4 linked regions of the Prosthecobacter debontii genome follow. Each later gene encodes a partner of the first gene's protein in a complex. Links are inferred from orthologs where the notes say so. Each region holds a gene or a part of one and is shown in the gene's direction. Other genes may lie near its edges.

Region 1 (8,303 bases):
CCGCGTCTGGGGATCGAAGACCCGGAGGGTGGCATCCGCTGAATCCCACTTCATGAGCGTGTCGCCAGACTTTGCCCTTTGCAGCAATTGCCAAGCTTGAGCTGCATATTCATCTGCGGTTAGGCAACGGAAGTCGGGGCCATGACGGATGAAATGATCCTGCAGTGTCTCCATCCGCCCCCATGTTTCATGCGTCGGAGGTGCCCGGGGTTGGGCAGGGCTTGGAGGCGCTTTCACCTCGGGTTTATCATCCGCACTCAGCAGTCCCCATACTTTGGCCAAAAGAGATTTCTTTTCGGAGGGTGGCTCGGGTTTGACCTCAATGACATGCTGGCCCTGACCCTTCGAATCCGTGACAAAGCGGCCGACATACAACTGCTGGCGCGCGCTCCCTAGCTTGTAGTGATAAGTCGTTCCGGCCTTCAGATGGATCAACTCGACCACATGATCACTAGACACTCCGCCCTCGACTTTTTGGTCGAGTTTATCAGCCGCAAATCCGTAGTTCACGCGCGTGCCACAGGCCACGTCCGTTTTCCAGGAGAGGATCGCCCTGTCTTCAAAGGCTTTCACCTCAGGTGGTCCCACCAACTCCACCGCTAGGAGAGGCGTGGTCAGCAGCATTCCGGCTAAAATCCTCAGCAGCAGTTTCATCATGGACAAGTTAGGCAGGCGTTAAGGAAGATGGCAACTATGACTCTCTCTCGTTAACACCTTTTGCCGTTGTCACTTCCCACGCTTCATCCCATCATTCACCGCCATGCGCGATCAAGGGTCTGGTTTCTCGCAAGCTTCAAGTCTTTGGCATCGGGTTTCTCAAGGCTTCCTCGATGCCTTGTATCCCCGGGTCTGCCGTCATTGCGATGAACTTCTGCCCGCACAAGCGCCCCGGCGGGGATTGGCGGCATGGATCTGCCCATCCTGCCAAGACGAACTCACCCCCATCGAGCCTCCCTATTGCTCCGTCTGCGGCGAGCCTTTCGCCGGTCCCGCGACCAGCGTTTTCCGCTGCTCCAACTGCCAGGGTCGTCGCATCGCTTTCGACTTCGCCTGCTCTGGCTTTAAAGCGGAGGGGCCGCTACGGGAGATGATTCACAGCTTCAAATATGGGAAGGATCTTTCCCTGCGTGCCGCCCTGGTGGATGTACTTCAACACGCCCTCACCGACCCCCGATTGGCCGATGAAGACCTCCTTCAATGGCTGCTCGTGCCCGTGCCCCTGCACTGGACACGACAAGTGAAACGGGGATTCAACCAAAGTTGGGAGCTTTGCCGCTTACTGTCCAAAAGCACTCACATCCCGACCGCCCAAATCCTGAGGCGTCGCGTCATGACTCGCACTCAAACACGGCTGGAGCGGCACCGACGCCTTGCCAATCTCCGGAAAGCGTTTTCGCTACGCCGTTCGCTTCCCTGGTTCAGACTGCCCGACCTTCGCGGGCGAAAAATTTTTCTGGTGGATGACGTCTTAACGACCGGCGCCACGGCTCATGAGTGTGCAAAAATCCTGAAGCGAGAGGGAGGGGCTGAAAAAGTGGTGGTGATTACCGCAGCCCGTGGTTAGTATCGGCCCCACGCCCGGCAACCTGCCGGTCGCCCTTCCGGTCTGCGGGATGTCTCCGCCGACCTTCCCGCGGTAGCCATCCGGGGAGGGAAGGACGTCCGAATGGTAAAGGGATGGACCGACAACAAACGATCATGGGATTTTTCAAAAAGCGCTCTGTTAACGAATTTGGTGAAAAGAAGCAGGACATGCCCGAAGGGCTGTGGACGAAATGCCCATCCTGTGGAGAGAGTCTCTTCGAGCAAACCCTAGCCAAAAACCTGCGTGTCTGTACCAACTGTGGTTACCACTTCACCATCAGCAGTGGAGAGCGTATCACCAGCCTCGTCGATGAAGGGACTTTCGAAGAAATGGACCTCCAACTCGACTCCGTGGATGCCCTGGGCTTCAAAGGATACGTGGACAAGGTGAAAGCCTACCAAAACAAGACCGGTCTTAAAGAAGCCGTCGTCACAGGACGGGCTAACATTGAAGGCATCCCCGTATTGCTCGCCATCATGGATTTCCGCTTCCTCGGTGCCAGCATGGGGAGTGTGGTGGGCGAAAAGATCACTCGTGCCATTGAAACCGCGACTGCCGAAGGCAAACCTGTCCTCGTCTTCTCCGCCTCCGGTGGGGCTCGTATGCACGAGGGCATTCTCAGCCTGATGCAGATGGCGAAGACCAGCGGAGCGCTGGCACGCCATGCCGAAGCCCGTCTGCCCTACTTCTCCATCCTCACGCATCCAACGACCGGCGGCGTCACCGCCAGCTTTGCGACCCTGGGTGACGTCATCATTGCCGAGCCGAAGTGCATGATCGGCTTCGCAGGCCCTCGTGTGGTGAAGGAAACCACCCACGCTGATCTGCCACCAGGCTTCCAGACGGCAGAATTCATGATGCAGCACGGCCTCGTGGACATGATCATCGAACGCAAAGACATGCGCTCGAAGATCGCGGGTCTGCTCCGCTATGTGACCAAGACCACAGCTCCTGCAGCAGCCTAATCCGCTTCTTTCTCGGACTATTCGATCCACCGTGGACATGCCAATGGCAGCCCCCGGTGGATTTTTTCTGTCCCACAATGTCATTGCGGATTAGCGGAAAGGGTGAAACGCCTTGAATAACTGGCATTCGGAAACAGTTTAAAAACGATTCCCGTTGATGTCCTATGACTCTGATGAATCGCTCCCTTCTCCTCATCACTCTGGCAGGAACAATGGCTTCCGCTCATGCCGAGGTTGTCGTTGATATCGAAGCCTTCGGCAAAAGCCTCGGGGGGTGGCTGGCACGTAAAGGCAAGGCTGCCGAGTATGAAATGTCTGAAGCGGACTATCGCACCTACCAGCCAGAGGTTTCCCCCTCTCCTGATGGTGGCATCTTCGTCTCGGTGCGTATCGACCACTGCCGCGGCTTCTTCGCTTCCGATGACCATGCCAGCCTGGAGTTAAGCTTTGCCCCAAATGGTGACCTCGTCTCAGCCCAAAGCAGCCTTGCCCTACAGGGACGCACCATCACCAGCGAACTCATCAAGGGGGGCGCCTCTGCCACCACCTCGGTAGCCGCTCCCCAGATTGATCGCGCGGTCAAGGTGGGCACAGACTTGGTGGCTGATCTGTCTTCCAAACTCCTGCGAGAAAAGGTCGTGGAACCTGGACGAGTGTCCTTCCCTGCGGCAATCCGGCATAACTACAATCTGCTGTATCAAGCCGTGAAGTATCAGACCAAACCCGAGGTGACCGCTACGACTTCGACTCCTCCAGCCGGAAGCCCTGCCACTGCGACTACGCCCGCTAACAATACACCGCCTCCTGCGGCGACGAATCCGGCGCAACCCAACTCCACTGCACCGCCCCCACCTGCGTCTACACCACCATCACCTCCAACAACGAGCCCCCCTAACGGCAATGAGGCCGCAGCTCCGAATAAGGATCACCTCGTGCCCACCAACAAAGCCGCCAAGGACGACCCTGCCAAATCTCCCCCTGCGGCCCCCAAACCGCCTCCAGCACCCGCTTCGACAGCACCGACGACGACGGATGCAGCCACGGGTAAAACCATTCCCCTGCCAGACATCAAAGCCTACAATCCCAGCGGTGCCCCCAGCACGCCGCTGCCGGCGTCTACCGCCTCAAAATCGGAGAAAGAAAAGTCTCTCCTCATGGAACACGGTGGCGAAATGCTGAAGCTAGCCCGCGACGTGGTAAAGACCACCGCAGCCCAATAAGCAGCCCCTCAGTCGGTTCACATGATCCTCACTCAGGGAGGTCCTGTCCCTTGGTCTCTGGGAGAAAGGCCAAGAACACCAAGCCGAACAGGAACAACCCACCTAGATAGGTGATGGCAAGCCTGAGATCGAAAGTGGACTTCATATAGGCTGACAACCAGATCAGCACAGGTGCCGCCAGAATACGGCCCGTGTTGAAACAGAATCCCGCTCCGGTTGCGCGCAGGTGGGTGGGAAACAGCTCGGGAAAATAGACCGCATAACCCGCATGGATTCCCTGTGCGAAAAAGCCAAACAGCGGCAGCAGGCAGAGCAATAAGCCATAGCTCATCAAGTAAGAAGGCAGCCAGCAGATGATCGGTGTCATGATCAGAGCCGCGAGATGCATGATGGCAAAGGTTCGCCGACGTCCCCAGCGCGCACTGAGGGGGCCGAAAGCCAACATGCCTAGCCCCGCACCAGCCGTCTGAATGAAACCGAAGGCCACCTTGGATTTACTCGCCACGTCCGGGTCACCCAAGCGTTTGAGTAAGTCTGCCGCGATATCTTGCCCTGCCACGACCACGCCCCAAAAAGTGGCGAGACCCACCATGGCCAAGAGAGCGCCAAAGATCGCACGGGAGCGCCACAGAGGCGTGCCTAACAATTCACTGAAACTCCCCATGCGTTCAGCCTTGGTCTCCTTCGCCTGTTTCCAGGACTCTGGTTCTTTGATGCTGATGCGCACCCACAACACGAGAAGAGCCGGCACCACACCGATCAAATACGCGGTGCGCCATTGCGTCCCCACCATCAGCCCTGCGGCTGCGGCCAGCCAGAGCCCTGCCACACTCGTCGCATGAAAGATACCACTGGCACGTTCACGCGCCTGCTTAGGAAAGACCTCCGCCACCAAGGCTGCCCCTACGGCCCACTCGCCACCAACACCCATTGCCACCAGAAAACGCAACACCCCAACCTGCCAGACCTCGGTCGCAAACGCTGTTAACCCTGAAAAAAGAGAATAACAAAGGATGGTCATAGCCATCACCGGATTTCTCCCCCATCGATCCGCCAGTGAGCTGAAGATCCAGCCACCGAGCGTTCCACCGATCAAGAAGATCCCCAGGAATCGCTCTCCCCACAGTTTGACAACAGGGTCTGCAGCCTCAACTCGTAGCAACTCAGGCAGCATGTCCGCCCGAGTAATGTTGTAAAGCTGACCTTCAAACGCATCGAAGATCCAGCCCAGAGAAGCGACAATAAGCACCAGCCACTGATAACGAGTGACGCCTGCATACCATTTGGTGGAAGGAGATTCGGCCCTCATATTTATCAGATCGGCAGAGTCGTGCCTGGAATCGCCACAGGATACCATCCATCAGCATCTGGCTTCACGGGCGGTTCGGTCTGCCAAGTGAGGTCATCGGGCACCAGGATTTCTTGGGAGTTCAGCGCTTGTGCCCAGGTGATGACTTGCCCCGTGTAACTCGCCATTCGCCCCATGACACCCATCAGGGTGCTGTGAGCAGCGTATTCGGCATCAATCCGCACCTTGCCCGTGCGGATGTTTTCAAAGAAGGCATCGTGCTCCAGTTGATACGGGTCTTCCTTGGTGCGACTACGCTTCCCGCCAGGAGGCTGACCATTGATGCTGAATTTTCCTCCGTTGCCCAGGTCTGCCACTCCTTTGGTGCCATGAAAATGTTCACTCACATCGCGTGCGCATTTGCCGCCGATCTGGCAGCACTGGCTGAGAATACGCATGCCGTTTTCATACTCAAATTCAACCGTGTGATGATCGAAGATGGTGCCGTTCTCGCGCGCTTTGCGCACCTCACGCCCTCCGTGCCCCACGGCTTTGATCGGCATTTTGCCCTGCATCACCCAGTTGGCTACATCCAGATTATGGCAGTGCTGCTCGAGGATGTGGTCACCACTCATCCAAGTGAAGAAATACCAGTTACGAATCTGGTAATGCAGTTCACTTTCCCCCGGTTCACGAGGGAAGCCTGGGCGAGAGGTGCCATTCCAATAAACACGACCATGAACGAGATCACCGATTTCACCGTTGTGAATGCGCTGGATCACATCCATGTAACCCGGATCATAACGACGCTGAAATCCCACACAGACATTCAGCTTCTTTTCCTTGGCAACCTGTGCTGCAGCTAAGACACGCCGAACACCCGCCGCATCTGTGGCGACAGGCTTTTCCATGAAGACATGTTTACCCGCCTTGATCGCCTGCTCAAATAAGAAAGGCCGTGGCCCCGGTGGCGTCGTGATCAAGACCACATCCGCCAAATCAAAGGCTTTCTTGTAGTCTTGAAAATCGGTAAAGACTTGGTCGGGCGACACATCAATCTGCCCCTCATGCTTTTGTTTCAAGATGTCCAAGGCGGCTTGAGCCTTCCCCTCCAGGGGGTCCACTAAGGCCACCAGCTTGACAGTCGAACCTGCACTGAGGGCCTGATTACAAGCCCCTGTTCCCCGGCCGCCACAGCCGATCAGAGCGATTTTAATATCTCCATCCGAAGGAGCCGCAAAGGCATGAGTCGCTGCTGAAACAGCAGCGACAGAAGCAGACGTCATGAAACTACGGCGCGTTGTCATACTTTAGGTTGGGTTAAAACTTCAACAACTCACCGACAGGAAGCGGTTGCTTTTGGCGAATGGATTCCTCGGCAACCAGGCATAGCCCAGCCGACCACAAACCGTCTTGCCCGGTCGCGATCGGAGCTTTGCCTGTGCGGACCATTTCCACACATTGAGCGATCTCCTCTCGGAGCTCGAAGACCTCTCCACTGTGCTTTTCGATTTTCACTTCCTCCAGATTTTCGCCGTCGAACACTTTGAGGAAATAACTCGGCTCCAGGGTCCGATCCAAGGCTCCACTCCAGCCAGCCCACAGAGCTCCTTTCGTGCCACTGACTTTGACCGTCTGATGATGCTCAAAAGCAGCGAGCGTCTGGGAAACCACTGCATAACTGCCGTTGGCATACTTGAACATGGCACTGAAGTTATCGAAGAGTTCGGGCCGCGAAGGATCGCGTGAATTGCCATAAGCATACAGCTCCACGGGATCGCCGCTGCCTTCAAGATACCAGCGAGCCAGATCAAAAAAGTGGATTGGTTCCTCCAAGACCCAACTCCCCACTCGACTCTGATCATAGCGCCAGCCGCTAGCGCCCAGCCGATAAGGCTTCCGCAATAATTCGACGAGCACATACTGGGGATCCCCAATGGTGCCACGCTCAATGATCTTCTTGATCTCCCCCCATTGAGAAGAAAGCCGGAGTTCATGTCCTACCGCCAGATGCACGCCATACTCACGAGCAGCAGCCACGATCGCTTTACAGTCTTCCAAAGTGATGGCCATGGGCTTTTCCAAAAGCACATGTTTGCCTCGGCTCATCGCCGCGACCGCGATCTCCCGATGCGTGTAACTCGGAGTCACAATATCGAGAATATCAAAGTCTATTTGAGCGATCATCTCGACTGCGTCCGCGAAGATCTGAGCTTCGGGGTAAAGCGACTGAGCCTCAATCCGCGAAGCCTCGGAGGGAGCGGTGATCGCAACGATCTTGGTGTCGGGGTTACCAGCAATGGACTGAGCATGAAGCTTCCCCCAGGCACCGAAACCTGCGAGGGCAAAACGAACAGGGGCAGACATAAAATCAATGACGGGGAGCCGTGGTAAGAGGAGTCGCAGGGTTCGAAACCCGCCGACTTTGGACTTCATTCAGCCGACAAGTCGGCAGTTTTGGCAAGACATATCGGGCAAAAAGATCGCACTCATCCAGGTGAGGATAACCGCTCAAGATGAAGGCACGCATGCCCATGTCCATGTAGCGGTTGAGCTTCGCCAAGACCTGATCGGGATCTCCTACAATGGCGCTTCCGCAGCCGCTGCGCGCGAGCCCGATGCCTGACCAGACATGATCCTCAATGAAAAGATCTTTGCTCTTCGAGCGAAGCTCATCTTGCCTCAAAACCCCTGCACTCTGGCTATCCATGGATCGATTTTTGATCTCTTGGCCTTTCTCTAAATCGAGTTTTGAAATCAGTTTATCCGCCGCTGCACGAGCCTCAGCTTCCGTCTCGCGAACGATGACATGAATGCGTAACCCAAAATCCAGGGTGCGCCCGTAGGAGGCCGCTTTTTCAGACATACCCCGCATCGTCTCCGCCAACCGATCTTCGGTCTCTGGCCACATCAAGAAAACATCACAATGTTTGGCACATAGATCCTGAGCGATGGGTGAAATACCCCCAAAGTAAAGCAGCGGCCCGCCGTTCTGTTGATAGGGCTTAGCCGCTTCGCAGTTCGGCAGGGAAAACTGATAGTGCGCACCTTTCCACTCGAACGGTCCATCCGTCGTCCAGAGCTTTTGCAGGATTTGAATGATTTCGCTGCTGCGCGCATAGCGCACTTCATTGCTCTCCTTTTGCCCTGGCATGTCGGAGGAAATGATGTTCAGGCAGAGGCGCCCCTGAGCTATGTGATCCACGGTGGCAATCGCTCTTGCCAGCATGGGCGGCCAAACTTCC
Region 2 (2,896 bases), on another replicon or contig:
CGAAGTGATGAGAAAGATCGCATGACGATCTACTCCTTGCTGCCCAAGCAATTTCAGTCCCTCCACCATGTGGGACGTCTGGACAAAGACAGTGAAGGTCTGCTGCTGATGACCAATCGCGGCGAGCTCTCCCACCGACTCATCCACCCCAGCATGGGAGCCGAGAAGGAATATGAGGTGATCGTGGATAAGGCCATGGACCAAGCCACCATGGCTAAGCTGGTCAAAGGTATGCTGACCGAAGAAGGTCATGCCAAGGCTGAGCGTGCATGGATGATCACTGAGTATCGTGCTCATGTGGTCCTGAAGCAGGGTCTGAAACGACAAATCCGCCTGATGTTTTATCAATTGGGCTTCGAAGTCGAGCGTCTGACCCGCACCCGCATCGGTTGGCTGGAGCTTAAGAATTTGCAAAAAGGCGGCTGGAAGCAGCTCACCGAGACCGAGGTTCAACGCTTCTTTTCTAAAGAAGGGGCCACAGGTCGCGCACCGCGTGCTGAGAAGCCTCGTGTAGCCAGCGCTGAAAAGCCGACTCGCCCCCAAGATGACGAGGGTGAGGCGTCTTTTACTGCTCGTCGCCCACGACTGAGTTCCAAGCCTGACCATGAACGCGGGCGTGGCCGTAGCGAGCGGGCTAAACCGAGCCGCAGTGACGACGAAGAGCGTCGTCCGAGATCAAGCGGACGTGGCCGACCGAGCCGCGGTGACGATGAAGAGCGTCGTCCGAGATCAAGCGGACGTGGCCGACCGAGCCGCGGTGACGATGAAGAGCGTCGTCCGAGATCAAGCGGACGTGGCCGACCGAGCCGCGGTGACGATGAAGAGCGTCGTCCAAGAACCAGCGGCCGTAGGCCTGCTCGTGGTGACGACGAGGAACGCCCTAGAGCCGGTGGCGCACGTGCTCGCTTTGCCAAAAGCGAAGGTGGTCCACGTGGCCGCTCTGGCAGTGGAAAATCAAGTTCCGGTCGGGCGGATTCGGCAGGTCGAGGACCTCGGGCTGGAGGAAATACCCGCCCGCCTGCAAAAAAAGGCCCACGTCGTCGTCCGTAAAACACGGATTCTCTTTATTCTTGCCACGCGAGTGAGAGGGGCTAACCTCATCACCGCCAATCGCACTCACATCCCATTAATGGACGACACAAAATCAAACGACAAGGAGGCCACAGCTTTGGACCTGAAGCAGATCAAACAGATCGTGGCCCTGATGGCCGAGAACGATCTCACGTATTTCAATTTCGAAACCCAAGGATCGAAAGTGGAGCTGCGCCGCGGCTCTGACTTCCAGGCGGCTAAAGAGCTGCTGAAAAATCTGCCGATGGCTTCTGCCGCCGCCCCGATGGCCTTGGCGGCTCCAGTCGCCGCCGCTCCGGTGCCTGTAGCAGGTGCTGCCCCCGCCGCTTCAGCTCCTGCTGCTTCGGAGCCTGCCGGTCCGACGATCAACAGCCCGATGGTGGGTACTTTCTACCGCTCCGCTGCTCCTGGTGAGAAGCCTTTCGCCAACATCGGTGACTCAGTGGATGAAAACAGCAATGTCTGCATCATTGAAGCCATGAAGGTGATGAATGAAATCAAAGCCGAGATGCGTGGCACCATTGCCCGCATTCTGGTGGAGGATGGCAAGCCCGTGCAATACGGTCAGCCCCTGTTTGAGCTGAAGGTCTAAGACAACCTGTGAGCTTACTCTTGACTGCTTGAGCCACTTGATGGTCAGGCAGTCAGGGCGTCAATCGTCTCAATTAAGCACCCTCTCTCTTTCCCTCCCGCACCCGCATGTTCCGCAAAGTCCTCGTCGCCAACCGTGGTGAGATCGCCGTCCGCATCATTCGCGCCTGTAAAGAACTTGATGTTAAAACCGTCGCTGTGTATTCCGAGGCAGATGTGGATTCCATGCACGTCCACTTGGCCGATGAAGCCATCTGTATTGGGCCTGGTCCCAGCACGGAAAGCTATCTGAAAATCAGCCGTATCATCAGCGCCGCTGAGATCGCTAACGTGGATGCTATCCACCCTGGTTATGGCTTCCTGTCTGAAAAGGCCGAGTTCGCCGACGTGTGCGAACAGTGCAAAATCAAGTTCATTGGGCCTAGCTCCCGCGTGATCTCCATGATGGGGGACAAGAACGTGGCTCGTGCCACCGCCCGTGCGGCGGGTGTGCCAGTGACTCCAGGCTCTGAAGGTCTCATCACTTCCGAAGAGGAAGCCATCGAGTGGGCACGTAAAATTGGTTATCCTGTGATCATCAAGGCCAGCGCCGGTGGCGGTGGTCGTGGCATGCGTCCGGTGCTCAATGAAGCGACTTTGATTTCCAGTTTCCAAGCTGCTTCTTTGGAAGCTCTGAAGTGCTTCGGTGACGGCTCCATGTACATGGAAAAGCTCGTCGAGAAGCCTCACCACATTGAGTTCCAGGTGGTGGCGGATAGCCATGGCAACGTGGTCCATTTGGGTGAGCGCGACTGTTCCATGCAGCGCCGCAACCAGAAGATCATTGAGGAATGTCCCAGCCCGAAAATGTCCGACAGCCTGCGTAAGCGTATGGGCGACGCCACCGTGAAGATCTGCAAAGAGATCGGTTACGAAAACTGTGGCACCATCGAATACCTCGTGGATAACAAGGGTGAAGATTTCTACTTCATGGAGATGAATACCCGTATCCAGGTTGAGCACCCGATCACGGAAGAAGTTTATGGTTGTGACCTCATCAAGGAGCAGATCCGCATCGCTGCAGGCCTGCCTCTAAGTGAACACGTGTTGAATGCAACCGCACGCGGTCACTCCATCGAGTGCCGTATCAATGCTGAAGACCCGTCCCGTAACTTTGCCCCCAGCCCAGGCCGCATCAATCTGTGGTATACCTCCGGTGGTCGTGGCGTGCGCGTAGACACGCACGTCTATTCCG
Region 3 (7,185 bases), on another replicon or contig:
GAGAAGCATCTGGCCCATGTGTCTCACGCTTTACGGTTCATCATTCTCTTCACACTTAGTTCGGAGTTGCTCGGTGCTGTTTGGATCTATGGAGCCTTACCCAGCGATCATGGCGTCACTGAGCGGGCCTTCCAGGCCGTGTTCCACTCCATTTCGGCCTTTTGTAACGCGGGCTTTTCTACCTTGCCCGATGGTTTGGCGGATTCTTGGGTGCGGGGAAATGTCTCGCTCCAGGCTTGCATCTCTCTGCTGATCATCCTGGGAGGGATGGGCTCGCTCGTCATTCGTGACTTGCTGTTATGGTTCCAAGCGCGCTTCCAGAGACTGCAAAATCCTGCGAGCCCCAGAGTGAGGCTGCGTGTTCATACCCGTCTCGTTTTGACCGTGACTCTCATCCTGCTGGTCGGCGGTGCGCTAGCGATGGGCGTCAGCGAATACCTGCTCTTTAAAGGCCAAGAAAATGGTGGGCGTTGGATCACCGCTTGGTTCTTTTCGGCGACAGCTCGCACAGCGGGTTTTAATACCGTGGACATGGGCGGTATTGGGCCGGTAACAGCACAGATTTTAATTTTGCTGATGCTGATCGGAGGTTCTCCTGGCGGCACTGCTGGAGGGATGAGAACAACGGTCTTTGCGGTCGCAGCTTTGCACCTCTGGAATCAACTGCGCATGTTCCCGCAGTTGATTCTCTTCCGGCGTCGTTTGCCAGATATGCTAGGACCGAGGGCGCTCGTGGTTCTGGTTTTGACGACCGCATGGCTCTTCGTCAATCTGGCGATCTTACGTCAACTCGAACCCCGAGTGGAAGGGGCCAGTTTGATCTTCGAGTTGGTCAGTGCTTTTGCCACTGTGGGGCTGAGTTTGAATCTGACACCTGAGCTAAGTGATGGGGCTAAAGGCTTGCTTATCGTGAATATGTTCGTCGGGCGTATCGGCCTCATGACTTTGCTGACCTCCCTCGTTCCGGCGACCCGGCGTCGCCCGCTGCAATACCCCACCGAGGATATTCTCCTTCTCTAAACGACTTCAACCCGCTTGTTATCATGCGCTTCTGCATCATCGGTCTCGGCACTTTCGGTACCCATCTGGCCCGCCATCTCATTCGGGATGGGCATGAGGTCATTGGCGTGGATAATGATCCAGCTCACATCGAGGCGATGAAGGACGAGGTGGAATTCCTTCTCACCGCAGATTGTTCCGACATTAACGTTTTCAAAGACATTCCTGTCTCGGATTGCGATGCGATCATCTTGGCGGTGGGCAAGGACTTTGAAGCCGCGCTTTCCATTGCGGCAAATGTCCAACAGGTCGGAGCAAAGCGGATCATCAGCCGCATCATCAATCCTCTGCATGCACGCTTGCTGAAGCTGCTGAAGATCGATGAACTGCTCATCCCTGAGGCCATGGCGGCTGCATGGCTGGCGCGAACCTTGAAGACCCCCGATGTGCGCAATAGCTTGGCTGTCGGAAAGGGGCATGAAATTGCCGAGGTCAAGGTGCCGGTTGGATTGATCGGTAAGACCCTCCAAGAGGCAGGGCTGCGGTCACGATACGACCTGAATCTGGTGACGGTGCTGCGGCATAAACCCATCTCGGGATTCACAGGGTCCGCGCCTGTGGTGGACAAGATTATCGGCGTGCCTGATCCCACCCGTATTTTCGAGGAGGGGGATATATTGCTGCTCTTCGGTACGGAAAAAAATCTCCGCAGGCTATTGGACGATCATTGTGAGGAATAATCGGCAACCTCGCGGTCGCCTTAGCACAAGTGAACAGGTTTTCTGTCAGAAAATGAGAAATCATTCGCCCTGAACGGGTTGTGCTTTATGCTGACCAATCCCCCAATGCATTCGGAGTATGACATCCAATACGCCCTGGAGAATACTCAGGTGCTGCATGAGCCTGACCGGCGCATCGACACCTTTGGCACGACCCAGTTTGAGTTCCAGCTCGTGTCCGAGCTGATGGACAGCGTCAATACGTCGCGGATTCGACAAGGGAAGATCACGGCTGAGAAGCCAATGATTTTGCGCCCGGATCCCGCTGCGACGGCGGATTTTGATTTTGACGGGTTTGGCCCCCAAGGCGCTGCGTTTGGCGAGTTTTTGAAAGAAAACCTGCATCGCCTGGCCATTCTGAAATATGGCTTCAGATTTAAAATGGACGATATGACTGAAGATGTCGTCCATGAACCGATGGAAGCGGTTTGCGGCAAATTGATGGAGGATATTCGGATTTCTGGTAATCCCATGCGGGCAGTGATTGCTGGCGTGGACGATGCCTGGGAGATCTGCCTCTTGAAATTCACGGTGGAAATGATCGAGAAGTCCCAGAAGATTAACCTTTTCGACTTTAAGCGGCGCGGTCTTCTCGACTGATCGCCGCCCCCCACCTATGGCCAAGGCGCAACTCAAAGTATTGCTCTTTCTCATCGTCCTGGGAATCACCCTGGGTAGCATGGCGGCGGCCTACTATATTTATGACAAGATCTTAAAGCCGGATCGTCGGATCCGTGACGAAATCGCCACGATCAAAAAGAGCGATTTACCGCGTATCGATCCTGGGGCCAAGCGTTTCGATGCGGCAGTCGATTTGATTCGTGAAGGCAAAATTGAGGCGGGGCGGGATGGTTTGTTTAAGTTGATCCAGCAGTTCCCGGATTCGCCGACTTGTGTCGAAGCGAAGCGCATCATCGGTGATATTAACATGGATCAGCTTTTTTCAGCGGAGTCCAAGGCCGGGAAAAAGGATTATATCGTGCAGCCAGGAGACTCTCTGGCCTTGATCGCAACCAAGCAGGGGACGACCATTGACATGCTGATCCGTCTGAACGGCCTTATGGGCACCGTGCTTCAGCCGGGCGATCACCTCACCATTCTACCGCTGAATTTCAGCATTAAGGTGGACGTCTCCGATAAAACGGTGGCCCTCTTTCGTAAAGCGGGGGAAAAGGAGTTCTTTTTTAAGGAGTATAAAGCCCTCGACATCCGTCTGCCCTCCGCAGTGCGAATTCCTGCGGACATGGAGATTAAAGGAAAATCCGCTGTCGCTGATGGAAAACCTGTGTTGTCCACGGATCCGCGTTATTCAGAAGCTGAAAAGTGGTTGCCCGCCAGCCGCACCGGGGTGGTTTTACGCACTCTTCCGGTGGTCAAGGCACCCTCTGTGCCATCCCCTACACCAGGACACCCTGCATCTGCAGTGCCTGAGCTGGAGGTCGCGCCTGAATCTGGAGTCTTCCTCGCCCGCGAGGACCTGGAGGAAATGTTTGCTCTGGTGTATAACGGCTCCAAGCTTTATTTCGTCCGTTAATCTTATCCTTGTCTCATGAAACACGTCCTGGAATTCGAAAAGCCTGTCATCAAACTCCGCGAAGAGATTGAGGAGGCCAAAAAGAAGCTCGCCACCAAACCGAGCGATAAACTGGCTGCTCAGATCGCCGACATGGAAAAGAAAGCGGAATCCATGCTGCGGGATATTCACAACAACCTCAACCCCTGGCAGCGCGTGCAAATCTCTCGTCACACGAATCGTCCCTTTATGCTGGACTATGTGAAGCATTGCTGTGAAGACTTTACCGAATTGCACGGGGATCGCCACATTGGTGACGACCACGCCATGCCTGCGGGTTTTGCGACTTGGGGCGGCCGTAGAGTCGTCGTGATCGGTCACCAAAAAGGCCGAGATACGAAGGAAAACCTGCTGCGCAACTTTGGCAGCGCTCATCCGGAAGGCTATCGTAAGGCGCTGCGCCTCATGCGCATGGCGGAGAAATTTGGTCTGCCCATCGTCACTCTGATCGATACCCCAGGAGCCTTCCCAGGCATCGGGGCGGAAGAGCGTAACATTGCTGAAGCCATCGCCTTTAACCTGCGTGAGATGATGACCCTGCGCACACCCGTCGTGGCCGTGGTGATTGGGGAAGGGGGGTCGGGTGGGGCCTTGGGTATCGGCATCGCCGACCGCGTGCTGATGATGGAAAACGCCTACTACAGCGTTATCAGCCCTGAAGGATGCGCCGCCATTTTGTGGAAGCATCGTGAACATGCTCCCGAAGCGGCAGCTGCTCTGAAACTCAGTGCTCAGGATCTTTCCAAATTGGGCATCATTGATGGTGTCGTGCCTGAGCCTGCAGGCGGAGCACACAATGACCACTACGTGGCAGCGATGGCCCTGAAAGATGCCGTGCTGAATGCCATTGCCGACTTGGAAAAACTTTCAGTCAGCGAGTTGCTCGAAGCGCGGTATCAGAAATTCCGCGCTCTGGGCAAATACACGGAGAACTGAGGCAGCCGAAGTCCCTGTTTCAATTGGGCTCTGCATGAAAAGTGCAGGGCCTTTTTTGTGCCGGAAATGGGGTGGAATGTGGGCTGTAAAACGAAAGAGATTGCCAGAACTCTTCGTCTCGGTTGAACTGGCACTTCCCAAAAACCATGACTACCCCATCCCCCACACGCCGTCATTTCCTCCAGATGGTTTCCGCTGCCTTCGCCGCTTCCGCCGCCGGAGTCCGCGCTGCTGATGCCGAGCCGCTTTTCAAGATCTCTCTGGCGGAGTGGTCCCTGAACAAAGGCATGTTCAAGCGTGAAGGTGCTGAGCCTCTGGAGCACCTGGACTTCTGCAAAATCGCTCGCAGCCTGGGCATTGATGGCGTGGAGTATGTGAACCAGATGTTTGCCGATAAGGCCCAAGACAAAGCCTATCTGGATGAAATGAAAAAGCGCCAGGAAGGTGAAGGCGTGAAAGGCCTGCTCATCATGGTGGACCGTGAAGGCAATCTCGGTGATCCCGATGATGCGAAGCGCGCCAAGACCGTGGAAAACCACCTCAAGTGGCTGGACGCCGCCGCTCATTTGGGCTGCCACAGCATCCGGGTCAATGCCGCTAGCGATCCGAAGCTGAGCTATGACGAGCAGATGAAGCACGCCGCGGCAGGTCTGCATGCTCTTTGTGTTGAAGGTGACAAGCGGGGTCTCTACGTCGTGGTCGAGAACCATGGCGGCCTGTCCAGCAACGGTTTGTGGCTGACTGGCGTCATGAAAATGGCAGATCATGCCCGCGTGGGCATCCTGCCAGATCTGGGCAACTTCTACACGGACCGAAATAAAGGCGAACTGTATAACCCTTACAAAGGAGTTCGCGAATTCATGCCATGGGTGAAGCAGGCCGTCAGTGCCAAGGCCTATGACTGGGATACCGGAGCTGGAAAATTCTACACCGAAGACCGCCGCGAAGGCCGCGAGATGACGCTGGATTATCAGCGACTCATCGAAATCGTCGTCAAAGCAGGCTACAAAGGCTACATCGGCATCGAATACGAAGGCTCGAAGCATACGGAAATCGAGGGGATCAAGCGCACCAAGCAAGCCTTGGAGGAAATCCGCAGCCTATTGGCCTGAAGTTAAGAGGGCTAAAATTCCCGCTTGCCAGACCGCGAACCTCTCCTACAGTCAGCCTCCCCTCTGTATTCAAACAGGGTGGGAGGCCAAACCGCATTCCCTGATGAAAGCCGAACTCGTCGAACAAGCCGCCCTTATTGTCAAAGACCCACCGATCCTGATCAACATGGTATCGAAGCGGGTAAAGCAACTGACGTCCGGACGTGCCCCTCTGGTGGACCGTCGTCCAGGCATGCGTGAGGCCGATGTCGCCTTGCTGGAGATCATCCAAGGCAAGATCAAGGTTGAGCAGTTCAACCCATCCGAACTTTAATCTTTCAATTCCGTCGGCAGGGAAACACCTAGCCGTCACCCGGCTATGTCCGACGAAATTGCCACCAATCGCAAAGCGCTCCGGGATTTTCACATCCTTGAGCGCTACGAAGCGGGGGTGGAACTCCGAGGCACGGAGGTCAAATCAATCCGCCTCGGTAAGCTGAACATCAGTGACGCCTTTGCGCGAGTCGAGCGTGGCCAAGTCTGGCTCTACAACATGGATGTGCAGATCTATGAAAAGGCCAGCTTCAGCCAGCATGAACCTCGACGCACCCGACGTCTCCTCCTGCATAAGCGGGAGATCTTAAAGCTGTTCGTCCAGACCGATCAAAAGGGCCTAGCCCTGCCTGTCCTGAGGGCCTATTGGAAAGGCTCGCACGTGAAGGTCGAGATCGGAGTCGGTAAAGGCAAAACCAAGGGCGACCAGCGCGAGGACCTGAAGGAGAAGGCGGTGAAACGCGAGGTGCAAAAGGTCGTCTCCAGCTTCAACCGTAAACACGGTTAAAGAGCCTCAATCTGAGCGCCCATAGGTGGAATGAAGGGTTACTTTTCTCCCACCACGCTGATTACAATGCTGCGTGTGTGAGGATCTCGTCGGTGTTCGAAGAGAAAGATACCTTGCCAAGTGCCGAGAGTCAGCCTGCCGTTCATGACAGGAACCACCTCGCTTGTGCGCGTCAGGACCATGCGCAGGTGGCTGGGCATGTCATCGGGGCCTTCATAGGTGTGCACGAAGTAGGGCGTATCTTCAGGGACAAGATGGTCAAAGAAGCTGTGCAAGTCGGTGCGTGCTGAGGGATCGGCGTTCTCATAGATCACCAATGAGCAACTCGTATGCTGCACGAACACTGTGGCTGTTCCTGTGCGAATGCCGCTGTTTTGAATGATCCGCTGGCATTCCTCCGTGATCTGATAGGTGCCTTTGCCTCGGGTGTGGATACGAAAGGATTCGGCGTGTGCGGACATGTTAGGAAAACTGCTTTAGACAAAGGAAAGCCGCCGTGATGAGCAATGCATCACGACGGCTTTCGCATGTTGAATTAGATCACTCGATTCGGCTTACTTAGTGCCTTGGGCTTTGAGATCGTTGTATTTCTCATAGGCCTGCTCAGGGGTCAAGCCTCCATGCACCACGCCCTGCACCGCCTGCATCATGCTGATCGGTGCATCGCTCTGGAAGATGTTACGGCCCATGTCCACCCCGCTGGCACCCTGCTGGATGGCGTTGTAGCTCATCTTCAGCGCGTCCAGCTCAGGCAGCTTCTTACCGCCGGCGATCACGATCGGCACCGGGCAGCAGGAAGTGATCGTCTCAAAACCTTCGTCCGTGTAGTAGCACTTCACCACGTTGGCTCCCAGCTCCGCCATGATGCGGGTGGCCAGACGGAAATACTGCGCGTTACGTGCCATCGCACGACCCACAGCGACCACACCCATGACGCCGATGCCGTAACGGCTGGCGGCGTCCACA
Region 4 (4,921 bases), on another replicon or contig:
CCTGCAAAAAAAGGCCCACGTCGTCGTCCGTAAAACACGGATTCTCTTTATTCTTGCCACGCGAGTGAGAGGGGCTAACCTCATCACCGCCAATCGCACTCACATCCCATTAATGGACGACACAAAATCAAACGACAAGGAGGCCACAGCTTTGGACCTGAAGCAGATCAAACAGATCGTGGCCCTGATGGCCGAGAACGATCTCACGTATTTCAATTTCGAAACCCAAGGATCGAAAGTGGAGCTGCGCCGCGGCTCTGACTTCCAGGCGGCTAAAGAGCTGCTGAAAAATCTGCCGATGGCTTCTGCCGCCGCCCCGATGGCCTTGGCGGCTCCAGTCGCCGCCGCTCCGGTGCCTGTAGCAGGTGCTGCCCCCGCCGCTTCAGCTCCTGCTGCTTCGGAGCCTGCCGGTCCGACGATCAACAGCCCGATGGTGGGTACTTTCTACCGCTCCGCTGCTCCTGGTGAGAAGCCTTTCGCCAACATCGGTGACTCAGTGGATGAAAACAGCAATGTCTGCATCATTGAAGCCATGAAGGTGATGAATGAAATCAAAGCCGAGATGCGTGGCACCATTGCCCGCATTCTGGTGGAGGATGGCAAGCCCGTGCAATACGGTCAGCCCCTGTTTGAGCTGAAGGTCTAAGACAACCTGTGAGCTTACTCTTGACTGCTTGAGCCACTTGATGGTCAGGCAGTCAGGGCGTCAATCGTCTCAATTAAGCACCCTCTCTCTTTCCCTCCCGCACCCGCATGTTCCGCAAAGTCCTCGTCGCCAACCGTGGTGAGATCGCCGTCCGCATCATTCGCGCCTGTAAAGAACTTGATGTTAAAACCGTCGCTGTGTATTCCGAGGCAGATGTGGATTCCATGCACGTCCACTTGGCCGATGAAGCCATCTGTATTGGGCCTGGTCCCAGCACGGAAAGCTATCTGAAAATCAGCCGTATCATCAGCGCCGCTGAGATCGCTAACGTGGATGCTATCCACCCTGGTTATGGCTTCCTGTCTGAAAAGGCCGAGTTCGCCGACGTGTGCGAACAGTGCAAAATCAAGTTCATTGGGCCTAGCTCCCGCGTGATCTCCATGATGGGGGACAAGAACGTGGCTCGTGCCACCGCCCGTGCGGCGGGTGTGCCAGTGACTCCAGGCTCTGAAGGTCTCATCACTTCCGAAGAGGAAGCCATCGAGTGGGCACGTAAAATTGGTTATCCTGTGATCATCAAGGCCAGCGCCGGTGGCGGTGGTCGTGGCATGCGTCCGGTGCTCAATGAAGCGACTTTGATTTCCAGTTTCCAAGCTGCTTCTTTGGAAGCTCTGAAGTGCTTCGGTGACGGCTCCATGTACATGGAAAAGCTCGTCGAGAAGCCTCACCACATTGAGTTCCAGGTGGTGGCGGATAGCCATGGCAACGTGGTCCATTTGGGTGAGCGCGACTGTTCCATGCAGCGCCGCAACCAGAAGATCATTGAGGAATGTCCCAGCCCGAAAATGTCCGACAGCCTGCGTAAGCGTATGGGCGACGCCACCGTGAAGATCTGCAAAGAGATCGGTTACGAAAACTGTGGCACCATCGAATACCTCGTGGATAACAAGGGTGAAGATTTCTACTTCATGGAGATGAATACCCGTATCCAGGTTGAGCACCCGATCACGGAAGAAGTTTATGGTTGTGACCTCATCAAGGAGCAGATCCGCATCGCTGCAGGCCTGCCTCTAAGTGAACACGTGTTGAATGCAACCGCACGCGGTCACTCCATCGAGTGCCGTATCAATGCTGAAGACCCGTCCCGTAACTTTGCCCCCAGCCCAGGCCGCATCAATCTGTGGTATACCTCCGGTGGTCGTGGCGTGCGCGTAGACACGCACGTCTATTCCGGTTACGAAGTGCCTCCTTACTATGATTCGATGATCGCCAAGCTCATCGTCACGGGGGCTACGCGAGACATCGCGATTCGTCGCATGCGCCGTGCTTTGGGTGAGTTCGTGGTGGAGGGCATCAAGACCACGATCCCTCTCCAGAGCAAAGTGCTGACCACCAGTGACTTTCAAAACGGCCAGTATGACATCACCTGGGTGGAGAACTTCCTCCGCCAGGAAGGGATGAAAGGGTAAGATGGGCGTGTTAACGATTGTTTGTTCAAGACGTTAACGTTCACAGCAAAGTATTCAAAAAAACGGCGCAGCCCGCTAGGACTGCGCCGTTTGGTTTATGCAGGAATTAACGAATTGTTGGAGTGTCGAAGATTCAGTTAGGTTCGAAGCCACTTTCAGAAAGGGTGACAGTGCCAGTGTGAGTGAAGCCCTGGAATAGGGCGCTGCCATATTTTTGCCGCTGAGTGATCACCCCTCGAAAGCTCCTCTTTAGCCCAGTACCTGGGTCTACAAACCTACCTGAGAATGCCCCAGTGCTTGGTGATATCTTGATCTGCACATTTCCCGGATTTGGACCCGTGGCGACCAATTTATTGTTCGTGGCCCAGATGAAGGTGGCAGAAATCGGGGAACTCAGGTTACCATCTGTGATAGTCACCTTCACTTGACCATTGCTATTGTCCACCTGGAAGACACGAGTTCCAGTGACAGGTTTTCCATAGCGAGACCCTGTTAGATCCACGTCGGCAGTAAAACCAGAAGCATACAAGCCCGATCTCTGAGGGGGCTTGTACCACCGTAGAGTGCTACTGGCCGTCAGGCTGCCGTTGCCTGCCGTGGCAGGATTTTCCAAGGTGACTAGGCCACCCAAGCTGCCACGTTCGCTGAAATTGGCTGGATAGATGCCATTGTAGAGAGGGAAGGTGCCGTCTGCCGCGAGATAAGCTGAGGTGGTAAATGGGCGATTGTCACTCAGTCTGGCAGATACGCGGACCCCTCCGGTCTTGCCTATACTGAAGACCATGTAACCGTTGCCTAACGGCACATTGGGGCCGACGGCGGGATTCAGCACAGCATTGTAGCGGCCGTAGTGTGCAGTCTGGTTAGACTTGATGTTATAGGGGCAGCGTTTCGCTACAGTAGTCGAACTGAAATTATCCACCAGGATCGTGCCTTCCACTGCTCCACGGAAAGGATTGAGATGGAGGCTGATGTTGACTGGCGTAAGCTTGGATCGATTGACATTAACGACCGAATTGCCGGAAGGGTCAAAGGCACCTTTAAAACGATATCTCAGGCCGCCAAGTTGAAGCACGCCGGTGTAAGAGCTGCGTTTGTTGACCTTCAATGTAAGAACACCCGTGTTGCGATTCGTCGGAGTCGTGTTGGAGACAAGACCGTTGTAGATACCGGTGGTGGCTTGGTAGTAGTCCTGGACGTAAACAGTGGCTGTATCACTGAACTCACCATCTGTGATGGTATAGGTGAAGGAATCTGTCCCCCGATAATTACGTCCCGGCGTGTAAACCAACGTGTTGTCGGGACCCGTCGTCACAGTGCCGCTCGTGCCCTGGGTGAATTCTGAGATGGTGAGGGGATCGCCCTCCGCATCGGTGTCGTTGTCCAGCACTGCGACGGAGGTGGCGTTTCCTTGGGGATACATGAAGTCATCCGATGCCACAGGCGCTGTGTTAGGAGTGTTGGGTGGCACTGCCTCTGTAGTGAAAGTGGCATCGCTGCCACGGCTGGTGCCAGCGTTGTTGGTGGCGACGATGCGGAAGTGGTAGAGTGTGTTGGGCGTCAGACCACTGATCGGACCTGGAACTGCCACCGGGCTGTCACCCGCGACGAGGGGAGCGGGGAGCGTGCTGCTACTGTAGGCGGTAGATTTGCCATACTCGAAATAATAGACGGTTAAAGACTGGTTGGGATCGACTGTCCCGTTCAAGGTCGCACTGGTGGTGGTGATGTTCGTGGCCGTGGTGGTGACCGCCTCAGGTGCTTCAGTAGCTGGTAGTGGGAGTGTGTCCACAATGATAGTTACCGTTTCAGTGATCGTCCCAAGGAGGTCATCCACTAAGGCCTGCACAGTATAAGTGGTGCCTGCAAGGAGATCATTCAGATTGACGTCCAGACTGGTTAGACCGGCCACGTCGGTGATCACCTCCGTGTTCACATTTCCGTTTTCATCCTCGTAAACGACAGTCACCGTGCCCGTAAAAAGTTCTGGTAACTCAATGTTCAACTCTGCTGACTCCGTTCCTACCTCCACCGCCACTAGGTCGAGGAGTGGGTCGCCATCGAGTGGCAGAGTTTCAAGAACCGCATCTGCGGTATTGTAGACTGTACCCAAAAGGCCCGTAGCCACTGCGCGGACAGTGTAGGCGGTATCCGGGACAAGGCCTGTGACTTGGATAGGCAGCGTAAGGTCGACCAAGTTGAGTGCATTGACGTTGAGCTTAACGACTTCATTCGTTGTGCCTTCCTCATCGGTGTAGATCAGTTTGACCGTGCCAATAAAGAGAGACGGAAGTTCGACCTTCACCTCGGCTGAATCTGGACCCACATCAACGATGACGAGATCATCAAGCGTTGGATCTGCATGTGCAGGTGGTGGTGACGCTAGTGCGATTAAACTTAATAAGAAAGCGAACAAATATTTCAGTGTGTAAGACTGAACAAGCCCTTGAAGGCAAGGGCTACCATCGACCGAGAGAGGGTCATTTTGAAGTGTTTTCATGATAGGCGAGGGGTAATGTGAATGACAGTACCTAAGCGATCCTGTGATTGTCCTTCGCTTGATGATGTCTGAGTAGACTCACTCAAGATTTTATAATTGTTTTATCCATCAAAATGATCGTATATCACATGATCGCTCCTAAATTGATGGGGATATCATCCGCAAAACCTACAAGCGAGGGGTCATTTCTCCGGCCTATCGTAAGCGACGCGAAATGCAGCGATTCCGAAAGCGGCTTGGTTATGTCCGTTTTCAAGGAGCGGATACCGACGAGAAGAGAGCGACATGACGCTCTTGATAGAAGGC

What was found.
Region 2: the proteins of accD (region 1) and accB are in contact, whole or in part, in a solved structure (PDB 8UXZ), measured with the Escherichia coli proteins. The link is inferred for Prosthecobacter debontii from one-to-one orthologs.
Region 3: the proteins of accD (region 1) and B5D61_RS22625 are in contact, whole or in part, in a solved structure (PDB 8UXZ), measured with the Escherichia coli proteins. The link is inferred for Prosthecobacter debontii from one-to-one orthologs.
Region 4: the proteins of accD (region 1) and accC are in contact, whole or in part, in a solved structure (PDB 8UXZ), measured with the Escherichia coli proteins. The link is inferred for Prosthecobacter debontii from one-to-one orthologs.

What each region holds. Positions count from the first base shown.
Region 1 is NZ_FUYE01000002.1:330,773-339,075, forward strand. What follows is about bases 765-3,624. They hold accD (acetyl-CoA carboxylase, carboxyltransferase subunit beta), read left to right. Parts: upstream 765-1,698; coding sequence 1,699-2,550; downstream 2,551-3,624. Other genes in these bases: B5D61_RS03710 (ComFC family protein), read left to right, coding at 765-1,564; B5D61_RS03720 (hypothetical protein), read left to right, coding at 2,724-3,624. In the rest of the region: B5D61_RS03705 (hypothetical protein), read right to left, coding at 1-657; more of B5D61_RS03710, read left to right, coding at 761-764; more of B5D61_RS03720, read left to right, coding at 3,625-3,770; B5D61_RS03725 (MFS transporter), read right to left, coding at 3,799-5,079; B5D61_RS03730 (Gfo/Idh/MocA family protein), read right to left, coding at 5,085-6,344; B5D61_RS03735 (Gfo/Idh/MocA family protein), read right to left, coding at 6,379-7,425; B5D61_RS03740 (LLM class flavin-dependent oxidoreductase), read right to left, coding at 7,430-8,303.
Region 2 is NZ_FUYE01000003.1:20,110-23,005, reverse strand. It holds accB (acetyl-CoA carboxylase biotin carboxyl carrier protein), read left to right. Parts: upstream 1-1,129; coding sequence 1,130-1,663; downstream 1,664-2,896. Other genes in the region: accC (acetyl-CoA carboxylase biotin carboxylase subunit), read left to right, coding at 1,771-2,896; B5D61_RS04890 (pseudouridine synthase), read left to right, coding at 1-1,050. UniProt on the Escherichia coli protein: This protein is a component of the acetyl coenzyme A carboxylase complex; first, biotin carboxylase catalyzes the carboxylation of the carrier protein and then the transcarboxylase transfers the carboxyl group to form malonyl-CoA.
Region 3 is NZ_FUYE01000021.1:104,314-111,498, forward strand. Bases 2,455-5,307 are described here. They hold B5D61_RS22625 (acetyl-CoA carboxylase carboxyltransferase subunit alpha), read left to right. Parts: upstream 2,455-3,327; coding sequence 3,328-4,287; downstream 4,288-5,307. Other genes in these bases: B5D61_RS22620 (LysM peptidoglycan-binding domain-containing protein), read left to right, coding at 2,455-3,312; B5D61_RS22630 (sugar phosphate isomerase/epimerase family protein), read left to right, coding at 4,434-5,307. Outside these bases: B5D61_RS22605 (TrkH family potassium uptake protein), read left to right, coding at 1-1,020; B5D61_RS22610 (potassium channel family protein), read left to right, coding at 1,044-1,739; B5D61_RS22615 (hypothetical protein), read left to right, coding at 1,890-2,378; more of B5D61_RS22620, read left to right, coding at 2,395-2,454; more of B5D61_RS22630, read left to right, coding at 5,308-5,399; B5D61_RS22635 (DNA-directed RNA polymerase subunit omega), read left to right, coding at 5,503-5,712; SsrA-binding protein SmpB, read left to right, coding at 5,758-6,219; B5D61_RS22645 (secondary thiamine-phosphate synthase enzyme YjbQ), read right to left, coding at 6,258-6,680. UniProt on the Escherichia coli protein: Component of the acetyl coenzyme A carboxylase (ACC) complex. First, biotin carboxylase catalyzes the carboxylation of biotin on its carrier protein (BCCP) and then the CO(2) group is transferred by the carboxyltransferase to acetyl-CoA to form malonyl-CoA.
Region 4 is NZ_FUYE01000003.1:17,068-21,988, reverse strand. The notes cover bases 1-2,934. They hold accC (acetyl-CoA carboxylase biotin carboxylase subunit), read left to right. Parts: upstream 1-753; coding sequence 754-2,115; downstream 2,116-2,934. Other genes in these bases: B5D61_RS04875 (Ig-like domain-containing protein), read right to left, coding at 2,249-2,934; accB (acetyl-CoA carboxylase biotin carboxyl carrier protein), read left to right, coding at 113-646; B5D61_RS04890 (pseudouridine synthase), read left to right, coding at 1-33. In the rest of the region: more of B5D61_RS04875, read right to left, coding at 2,935-4,615. UniProt on the Escherichia coli protein: This protein is a component of the acetyl coenzyme A carboxylase complex; first, biotin carboxylase catalyzes the carboxylation of the carrier protein and then the transcarboxylase transfers the carboxyl group to form malonyl-CoA.